DNA from 2 places in the Rhizobium sp. UGM030330-04 genome. Region 2 is predicted to be linked to the other one. Evidence: riboswitches for the same ligand, from Rfam matches in the RefSeq annotation. Region 2 holds a riboswitch; the other holds the start of a gene.

Region 1 (4,924 bases), on a different contig from region 2:
GCCGGCGCGGGCTTGAGCTGCACCATCTCTTCGTGCGTGACGGCCATCGCGGCCACGGCACGGGCCAGCATCTGGTTTCCCGCGCCCGCGATATCGCCAAGCGGCTGGGTTGCGACTATCTTTCCGTCAGCGCCACGACCGGCAATGTGGCGGCACATCGTTTCTACGAAAACATGGATTTCGCGCCGCGTCCGGTTACCGGCATGCGCTACATGCAGTCCATCGCCTGATCAAAACCGACGGAGACGGCCATGACACGGATCGCCATTGCGCTGGCGCAGGATTTTGCGGACTGGGAACCGGCGCTGCTTGCGGCGGCGGCACGCAGCTATCTCGGCGTCGAGATCGTTCATGCCACCCCGGACGGGCGGCCGGTAACGTCGATGGGCGGGCTGAATGTAACGCCCGAAACCTCCTATGACGCGCTTGATCCTGATAACATCGATGCGCTCGTCATTCCCGGCGGCCTCAGCTGGGAAAAGGGCACGGCGGCCGATCTTGGCGGGCTGGTGCAGCGCTTTCGCGAAAAGGACCGGCTGGTTGCCGGTATCTGTGCGGCGGCAAGCGCGCTGGCCGGCACGGGTATCCTGAACCATGTCGCCCATACCGGCAATTCGCTCGCCTCGCACAAGGCCTATCCGACCTATCGTGGCGACGGTCTTTATCGCGACCAGCCGAAGGCGGTCAGCGATGGCGGCGTCATCACGGCCGCCGGCAGCGCACCGGTGAGCTTCGCGGTGGAAATTCTGAAAACCCTCGGCCTCTTTGGTCCGGAAGCCGAGGCGGAACTTGGAATTTTCGCGGCGGAGCATCGGTAAGGCGCAGAGCCTTATTCCGCCCTCTCTCCGTCATACCGGCCCTGAGCCGGTATCCAGCCAGCCCAAGTCCTTGGGCTGAAAAGACTTCTCCCGCCGCGCAGACGCGCGTCGGCTGGATGCCGGATCAAGTCCGGCATGACGGTCAAGGAGAAGACGCCTCTCGCAAATCATCCTGCGCTATTCTCGATCAAGCACCCGGCACACACGCGCCGCAAACTCCGGTCCCTCGCCGGCAATCGCGCGGCGGATATCGCGGCTGTTCAAATGCAGGCTGCGGCCGGCGGGCAAGTTTGAGCGTCTTATCTTGGCGAGTGCCGCAGCGGCAAAGGCAGCCTCGTGGTCGTAAAAATAGGCAAGCGCCGCATCACGATCAGGGCTTGGGCCCAGAGCGGCCTTGAAGGCAAGGCGGTGCACGGCGCAGAAAGCGCCGTGACCTGGAACGGCAAAACGCAGCGCATCGAGTTCGTCACTCCACTCCGCTGCGTCCTGCATGCATTTACGCCGACTGGAAGCGTTTCAGGAAAAACGCGCTCAATGTACCAAGCAGCGCCCAGAAAACGAAGCTGGTGATGGTGGCGGCAACGATGAACTGCCGTTCAAGCGGCAGCGGCGCCAGCGCATGTTCGCCTTCCGGCGGCAGCGGTGCGCCCACCACATGCGGTGCGACGATCAGCACGAGAGCCAGAACGATGGCCCAGGGTTCGCGGCGAAACGCGATCAGCGCAATGCCGCCCGCGGTTGCGGCAACCGTCGAGAGCCACCAGATCTGCCGTACCTCAAGTGCTGCGGCCGGGCTTCCCGGCAATTCCGGCGGCAGGCCGATCATCGGTGCGAGCATGACGGCGGCAAAACCGGCAACGCCCCACAGAAGACCTTCGCGCCAGCCGGCATCGGTGCCGCGCAGCGAGATAAGACCGGTCAGAACAAGCGCGTAACCGATGGCCGTCAGCACATTGGCGGCAACGGTATAGGCCGTGCGCTCGAAGCCATCGGCCGGAGCCCAGGCCTCGTCATTATACTCATGGGCGGGAACCGCAGCGCCGGGTGCTACCGCATCATGGCTGTGGGCCGCTTCGCCGCCGGCGCTTTCAAAGGTTTCCGCCTGAAGGATGAGCGGCGTGGTGCCGAAAGCCTGCATGGCCGAGACGGCCAAACCGCCGACGATGCCGACCAGAACGGCGGTAAAGACGATATTGCGAAAAAATGACATGCCGTTTCCCCTCAATGGCAGGGGAAGGCATTGGCATGACGCGTGTCATGCGCAGCATTGTGAACGGCTTCCACATGCGAAAAGCCGACAAAACCGACTACGAACAGGCCCAGCACGATCGCCGTCAGCGATTGCGCGAAGCTGCCCGTTTTTGCTGAAACGGCAGCATTGGCCGTATTCTGCTGGATGGACATGGTGACCCCTCTCCCGGCGCGACCCCGCGCCATAAGACGCGGCCGAACGGCAAAAAACCGCGCAGCCGCATACGATACACTTCACCACGGGGATACGAGACTGAAACAGGGGTATCGAACCGACGACCCTGACATTCCGCTCTTCCGGACACCCCGCCGGCATGGACATTTCCGTGATGGCAGGTCTCCTGGCTTGCGGGTCAAAACCTGAAACACCTTCCCGGCATCGCCCTCGCCTTGAATGGGGGCGAGATGGCTTGCCAGTGGCATTTCGTTTCAGGCTCTCCGCTCACAGTTGCGGGGGCAGCCACGAATGAGGATTGCTCCCTATCGTGTTCCCTTTTCACCTTCCGGAACGCCCGGAAGGAACCATCACGCAGATGTTATCTGCCGGGTGGGTGCGGGAGTCAATGGCGGCGAGATTTTGGCACTGCCGGCAACGCACCTCAGTCAACGTCATCCTGGAGTTTAGCCCGTTGCTGTGCGCTTTAGATTGGAAAGAGAAACCGGAACGAAAAAACACTCTCCCGTCATTCCGGCCCTGAGCCGGAATCCAGCCGACGTGCGTCCGCACGGCGAAAAAGCTCTTTTATCCCAAGAACTTGGTCTGGCTGCATACCGGCTCAAGGCCGGCATGACGGAGGGGAGCTTCAAACTCCCTACCGAGACGGGATCGCCTTCAGATAGGCGGCAATCGCATTGCGGTCTTCGGCGGTCAGATGCGCCATGTTCTGCTGCACCTTGACCATGGAGCCGCCGACGCTGTCGAATTCCGGGGTGAAGCCGGTTTCCAGATAGCCGGCAATATCGGCCGTCGTCCAGGCGCCGATGCTCGCAGAACCGGGCGTGATATCGGGGATACGGCCCTCACCTTCGGGATTGGGACCGCCGGCCAGCCATTTGTCTTTCAGGAAACCGCCGAGAGCATCGCGCGGGGTGTGGCATTCGCCGCAATGGCCCGGCCCTTCGACCAGATATTGGCCGCGCAGCAATTCGGCATTGGCATTGGCAAGCTCGACGCGCGGCGGGGCGGAGGTGTCGAAATACAGGAACTTCCAGCCGCCGAGCGCCATGCGCAGGTTGAAGGGAAACGGCAGGTCGTGATCCGGCGCATCATTCTGGCTGGCCGGCAGGGTTTTCAGATAACCGAAGAGGTCGTTGACATCCTTCTGCGTCATGCGCGCATAGGAGGCGTAAGGGAAGGACGGGTACAGATGTTCGCCGTTCTTTCCCACCCCGCGCGTCATGGCATCGCCGAATTCCGCCAGCGTCCAGCCGCCGATACCATGCTGCGGATCAGAGGAAATATTGGGAACGTGGAAGGTGCCGAAGGGACTTTTCAACGCCTGTCCACCGGCGAGCGTCAACAGCGCATCGCCGGTGGCATCCGGTGCGGCGTGACAGCTTGCGCAACCACCCGCCCAGAACAGCGTTTCGCCATTGGCCAGATCCGGTTCGCCGAGGCTGACCCAATGGCTGGGCGCCTGACGTTCCGGCGCGGTGACCCAGGCGAAAATGCCATAGCCGGCAATGGCTGCGATCACGGCCCCGCCCACAAGCTTCGTCCAGATGGAAGACATACCCCTCTCCCCATTCTCACCCGAGCTGGTCAGGTGTCTTTCAAAGTGAAAAAACGCCGCCGGGAAGCGGCGTTTTGAAATTCGAGACTTACTTCTTCAGACGATAGGTCTGGTGGCAGGTGCCGCAATCGGCGCCGAGCGTCTGCATGGCGGTGGTGACGCCCGCCTGATCGGTGGGGAGATTGGCAAGAACCGTATCGGCATCAGCACCGAGCTTGGCCGCCTTGGCCTTGAAGTCTTCGAAGTTTTCCCAGATGGCGGGAGCAGCCGCGCTGCCGGTCTCGGTGCCGGCGGGGAACTGTTCGGGGAAAGCCTTGGCATTGGTGCTGATGGTCGTCACGGCAGCCTTGACGGCTTCGGCATCGAACGGCTTCTGACCCTTGGAGATAGCGGCAAGCGCCCCCATGGAACCACCTATCTGCTTCATCATGCCTTCACGTTTTTCGACTTCGCCGGCAGCATAGACCGCTCCGGCGCAAAGACAGCCGAAAAGCATGGCCGCCGCGATGGTTTTCAGTTTCATACACTCTCTCCTTGATTCCGGCCGGGTGCCGGACGCTTGATGGAACGGCGGGAGGATGCCCTTTCCGGATGGCGAAAAGAAGTCACATTGCGGTGAATTTTATCGTGAAAACAGAAGTCTAGGACAGGGCTTCCCAAAGTGTCAGCAGGGCCGCGGCAATCAGCATGAAACCGGCGGCGCGGCCGATGAAGATCGTGGCGCCGGGCGAGGACACCAGCCATTGCCGGCTTTTATCCGCCGTCAGCGCCAGCGCGCCATAGACGGTAAACTGCGTCACCGCCACCATCGCGCCCATGACCATCCCCTGCATCCAGATCGGGCCATAGGCCGGTTTTAAGAATTGCGGATAGATGGCCATCATGAACAGATAGGCCTTCGGGTTGGAAAGGCAGGTCAGCACCGCCCGCCAGAACGCCTTTCTCACAGAGGCACTCGCCTGCGCCTCCTCGCCATTCACCACGATGGCGCTGCGCATCAGGCCGATGCCGATCCAGACCATATAGGCAGCGCCGGCAATGAGAAGCGGCAGGAACAGCGACGGCATCCAGGCGGCGAGCAGACCAACGCCGGCCGCGCCATAAAGCGAATGCACGATGCCG
Region 2 (4,924 bases):
TGACGGCGGGCATCGATCTTTCGGTCGGCGCGATCATGGTTCTGTCTTCCGTCGTCATGGGGCAGTTTACCTTCCGCTATGGCTTGCCGGCGGAGCTTTCCATTCTCTGCGGTCTCGCCGTTGGCGCATTCTGCGGTTTCATCAATGGCGTACTGGTCTCGCGCATGCGCCTGCCGCCCTTCATCGTCACGCTCGGCATGTGGCAGATCGTGCTGGCGACCAACTTCCTTTATTCCGCGAATGAGACGATCCGCGCCCAGGATATCGCCCAGCAGGCGCCGATCCTGCAATTCTTCGGCGCCAATATCCGTTTCGGCAATGCGGTCTTCACCTATGGCGTCATCGCCATGGTCCTGCTCGTCGCCCTGCTCTGGTATGTGCTGAACCGCACCGCCTGGGGTCGCCATCTTTATGCTGTCGGTGACGATCCGGATGCCGCCGAACTTGCCGGTGTCAACGTCAAGCGCATGCTGACGACCGTTTACACCCTGTCCGGTCTCATCTGCGCCTTTGCCGGTTGGGCCCTCATCGGCCGCATCGGCTCGGTTTCACCGACCGCCGGCCAATTTGCCAATATCGAATCCATCACTGCGGTGGTTATTGGCGGCCTGTCGCTGTTCGGCGGGCGCGGCTCCATCATGGGCATGATCTTCGGCGCCCTGATCGTCGGTGTCTTTTCGCTCGGCCTCAGGCTCATCGGAACCGACCCGCAATGGACCTATCTGTTGATCGGCGTCCTTATCATCATGGCTGTCGCAATCGACCAGTGGATCAGAAAGGTAGCAGGCTGATGGCAAAAGAACCCATTCTCACAGCACGCAATCTCGTCAAACGTTATGGCCGCGTGACCGCCCTCGACCATGCCGATTTCGATCTCTATCCGGGTGAAATCCTGGCCGTGATCGGCGACAATGGCGCCGGCAAATCCTCGCTTATCAAGGCGATTTCCGGCGCGGTGACGCCCGATGAGGGAGAGATCAGGCTGGAAGGCCAGCCCGTCCAGTTCCGCTCGCCGATCGAGGCGCGCAAGGCGGGCATCGAGACGGTGTATCAGAACCTCGCGCTGTCGCCGGCGCTTTCCATAGCCGACAATATGTTCCTCGGCCGGGAAATCCGTAAACCCGGCATTCAGGGTAGCCTGTTCCGGGCGCTGGATCGCCCGGCCATGGAAAAATTCGCCCGCGAAAAACTGTCGGAACTCGGCCTAATGACGATCCAGAACATCAATCAGGCGGTGGAAACCCTCTCCGGCGGCCAGCGTCAGGGTGTGGCCGTGGCGCGCGCGGCGGCTTTCGGCTCCAAGGTCGTCATCCTCGACGAGCCGACGGCGGCGCTGGGCGTCAAGGAAAGCCGCCGTGTTCTGGAGCTTATTCTGGATGTGCGCTCCCGCGGCCTGCCGATCGTTCTCATCTCGCATAACATGCCGCATGTCTTCGAGGTCGCGGATCGCATCCATATCCATCGGCTCGGCAAGCGCCTGTGCGTCATCAATCCGAAGGACTACTCCATGTCCGACGCCGTCGCCTTCATGACCGGCGCCAAGGAAGCGCCGAAGGAAACGCTTGCCGCATGACGCTGAAGCTTGAGACGATCGCCGAAGACGTTCTTCGGCGGGCAGAGGGCAAATCTCGTTTTATCATTGCCATTGCCGGTCCCCCTGGGGCCGGCAAATCCACGCTGGCGGACGCGCTTTATGGTGCTTTGCTGGCGCGGGGCGAAACCGCCGCCGTGCTGCCCATGGATGGCTTCCATATGGACAATGGCATCCTTGAAGAGCGCGGGCTGCTGCCGCGCAAGGGCGCGCCCGAAACGTTCGATGTGCGTGGCTTCCTCGATATCGTCTCTGCCGTCCGCAAGGGCGGGCAGGAAGTGCTTGTCCCGGTTTTCGACCGTTCCCGCGAGATCGCCATAGCGTCTGCCCGGGCGATTGCGCCGGAAACACGCTTTATCCTTGCTGAAGGCAATTATCTGCTGCTGAACGAGGCGCCGTGGACGGCACTTTCCGAGAGCTTCGACCTTACCATTTTCGTTGGGCCATCCGTCGCCGTGCTTGAGGAGAGGCTGCGCAACAGATGGCAGGGCTATGGTCTCGATGCGGATGCGATCCATGCCAAACTTTTTGAAAACGATCTTCCCAACGGAAAAAGGGTGATCGAGAACGCCCGTTCTGCCGATATTCGCATCGATATCTGGGAATAGGTTAACGCTTTCCCGTCACTGAGCGGCAAGGCGCATTTGCCGTTAAGCCTTTATTGACCATGTGTTGAATCTTTTTGATCCACAGGGTGGGGCTTTTGTGTGTCTATTCGTTGACGCGAAAATTTCCTCATATACTATATGTGGTGTTCGAGGTTCTTCCGATTCGCAAGGATTGGAAGCTAAGACGGGAATTCGGTGCGCAACGCCATCGTGGCGGAGCAAGGCCGAAACTGCCCCCGCAACTGTAAGCGGTGAGCATCGTTCCGATTTGGGTCACTGGGGCTAAAAGCTCCGGGAAGGCCGGAATAGATGTTGTGACCCGCAAGTCAGGAGACCTGCCTTGAGCGCAAACGTCCACGGGCGGGGTGTCCGGAGGAAGGTGTATGACGCAAATGATTTGCGTTCTCCCTTTTCTGCCCCCTCCAGAACAAGCTTCGGGGTGAAGTCATGCCAGTGCATTTCTTTAAGTTGCTGCGCTCGTCGGCGTAGAGAGTGATTTTCTGCGACTTGCAGCATTTTCAGGGAAACCGGCGCCGGTTCCATCCCGAAATGCGAGGAGTTGCCTGGGCCGCGCGCCTCACCTGAATGACAGATCCACCGCCACCCGATTGCGATTGCAATCGGCAATGTTGAGCCGTGTCCGAAACCGGCTTCGAGAGAGGAAATTATGACCGTCACCGTTTACAGCAAGCCTGCCTGCGTCCAATGCACCGCCACCTATCGCGCGCTCGACCGCATCGGCGTCCCTTATGAGATCGTCGATATTTCCGAAGATGCGGATGCGCTCGATCATGTGCGGGGTCTCGGTTACATGCAGGTTCCCGTCGTTGTCGCCGGCGAACGGCATTGGGCGGGTTTCCGGCCTGATATGATCGGCTCGATCAGCTGAGGCGTCGGTGTGATGGGGCTGATCGTCTATTATTCCAGCCGCTCTGAAAACACCCATCGCTTTCTTCTGAAACTGGGGCGGCGATTGTTTCGCCTGCCGCTCGGCGCTGAAGAAGATGTGCCCCATGTATCGGAGCCCTATGTGCTCGTCACCCCCACCTATGGGGGCGGCGGCCCGAAAGGGGCCGTGCCCAAGCCGGTCATCCGGTTTTTGAACGAGCCCTCCAACCGAAATCTCATTCGCGGCGTCATCGCGGCTGGAAACACGAATTTTGGCGCAGCTTTCGCATCCGCCGGAGACATCGTCTCGCGTAAATGCGCGGTGCCGTTTCTCTATCGCTTCGAGCTTCTCGGCACGGAGGAAGATGTCGTCAACGTCAAACATGGATTGGAACGATTTTGGACACGCTGACCTCAGGCGCGCTGCGCAAGGACGCCAAACAGCCGGTAGCCGCAAGCCAGAAACCTGTTGATACGGGGCTGGACTACCACGCGCTGAACGCGATGCTGAACCTTTATGACGAGAACGGAAAGATCCAGCTCGACAAGGATCGCCTTGCCGCCCGGCAATATTTCCTCCAGCACGTCAACCAGAACACGGTGTTTTTCCATAACCTCAGGGAAAAGCTCGATTATCTGGTGACGGAAGGATATTACGAGCAGGAGGTTCTGGATCAGTATTCCTTCAATTTCGTCCGCGATCTCTATGACGAAGCCTATGCCCGGAAGTTCCGCTTTCCGACATTTCTCGGGGCGTTCAAATATTACACCTCCTACACGCTGAAGACCTTCGACGGAAAACGTTATCTCGAGCGTTATGAGGATCGCGTCTGCATGGTGGCGCTGGCTCTGGCGCGCGGTGACGAGCAGCTTGCCCGTGATCTGATGGACGAGATCATTTCCGGCCGCTTCCAGCCGGCAACGCCGACCTTTCTCAACGCCGGCAAGAAGAGCCGCGGTGAGCTGGTCTCGTGTTTTCTGCTGCGCGTGGAAGACAATATGGAGAGCATCGGCCGCTCCATCAATTCCGCCCTGCAGCTTTCCAAGCGCGGTGGCGGCGTGGCGCTGTCCTTGACCAATATTCGCGAGGCCGGAGCGCCGATCAAACAGATCGAAAACCAGTCTTCCGGCGTCATCCCCGTGATGAAGCTTCTGGAAGACAGCTTTTCCTACGCCAACCAGCTTGGCGCACGCCAGGGCGCGGGTGCTGTCTATCTGCACGCCCATCACCCGGATATCATGCGCTTCCTCGATACGAAGCGCGAAAATGCGGATGAAAAAATCCGTATCAAGACCCTGTCGCTCGGTGTTGTGATCCCCGATATTACCTTTGAACTCGCCCGCAATAACGAGGATATGTACCTGTTCTCGCCTTATGATGTGGAGCGGGTTTATGGCGTGCCGTTGACAGAGATTTCGGTCAGCGAAAAATATCATGAGATGGTCGCCGACAGCCGCATCCGCAAGAAGAAGATCAAGGCGCGCGAATTCTTCCAGATCATCGCTGAAATCCAGTTCGAGAGCGGTTACCCCTACATCATGTTCGAGGATACGGTGAACCGCGCCAATCCGGTCGCCGGCCGTATCAGCATGAGCAATCTCTGCTCGGAAATCCTGCAGGTCAGCGAGGCGAGCGAGTTCAATGCCGATCTCTCCTACAGCCACATGGGCAAGGATATTTCGTGTAATCTCGGTTCGCTCAATATTGCCGCCGCAATGGATTCCGCCGATTTCGGCAAGACGATCGCAACGTCCATCCGGGCGCTGACGGCGGTGTCGGATATGAGCCATATCTCCTCCGTGCCCTCGGTGGAAAAGGGTAATGACGCCAGCCACG

Evidence for each region. A riboswitch is a leader RNA that binds a small molecule or an ion and turns the genes downstream of it on or off. The one in region 2 is predicted to bind cobalamin.
Region 1: another riboswitch for cobalamin. It lies ahead of N434_RS09785 (CbtB domain-containing protein); the one in region 2 lies ahead of nrdH (glutaredoxin-like protein NrdH).

Annotation. Positions count from the first base shown of each region.
Region 1 is NZ_QKML01000005.1:199,697-204,620, reverse strand. It holds gene N434_RS09805 (GNAT family N-acetyltransferase) at 1-230, shown strand, start outside; gene N434_RS09800 (type 1 glutamine amidotransferase family protein) at 252-818, shown strand; gene N434_RS09795 (hypothetical protein) at 996-1,310, opposite strand; gene N434_RS09790 (CbtA family protein) at 1,315-2,028, opposite strand; gene N434_RS09785 (CbtB domain-containing protein) at 2,040-2,222, opposite strand; cobalamin riboswitch at 2,384-2,611, opposite strand; gene N434_RS09780 (cytochrome c) at 2,882-3,802, opposite strand; gene N434_RS09775 (c-type cytochrome) at 3,891-4,325, opposite strand; gene N434_RS09770 (LysE family translocator) at 4,444-4,924, opposite strand, start outside.
Region 2 is NZ_QKML01000001.1:581,615-586,538, reverse strand. It holds gene N434_RS02930 (ABC transporter permease) at 1-791, shown strand, start outside; gene N434_RS02925 (ATP-binding cassette domain-containing protein) at 791-1,573, shown strand; gene N434_RS02920 (nucleoside triphosphate hydrolase) at 1,570-2,199, shown strand; cobalamin riboswitch at 2,333-2,556, shown strand; gene nrdH (glutaredoxin-like protein NrdH) at 2,867-3,088, shown strand; gene nrdI (class Ib ribonucleoside-diphosphate reductase assembly flavoprotein NrdI) at 3,101-3,499, shown strand; gene nrdE (class 1b ribonucleoside-diphosphate reductase subunit alpha) at 3,487-4,924, shown strand, end outside.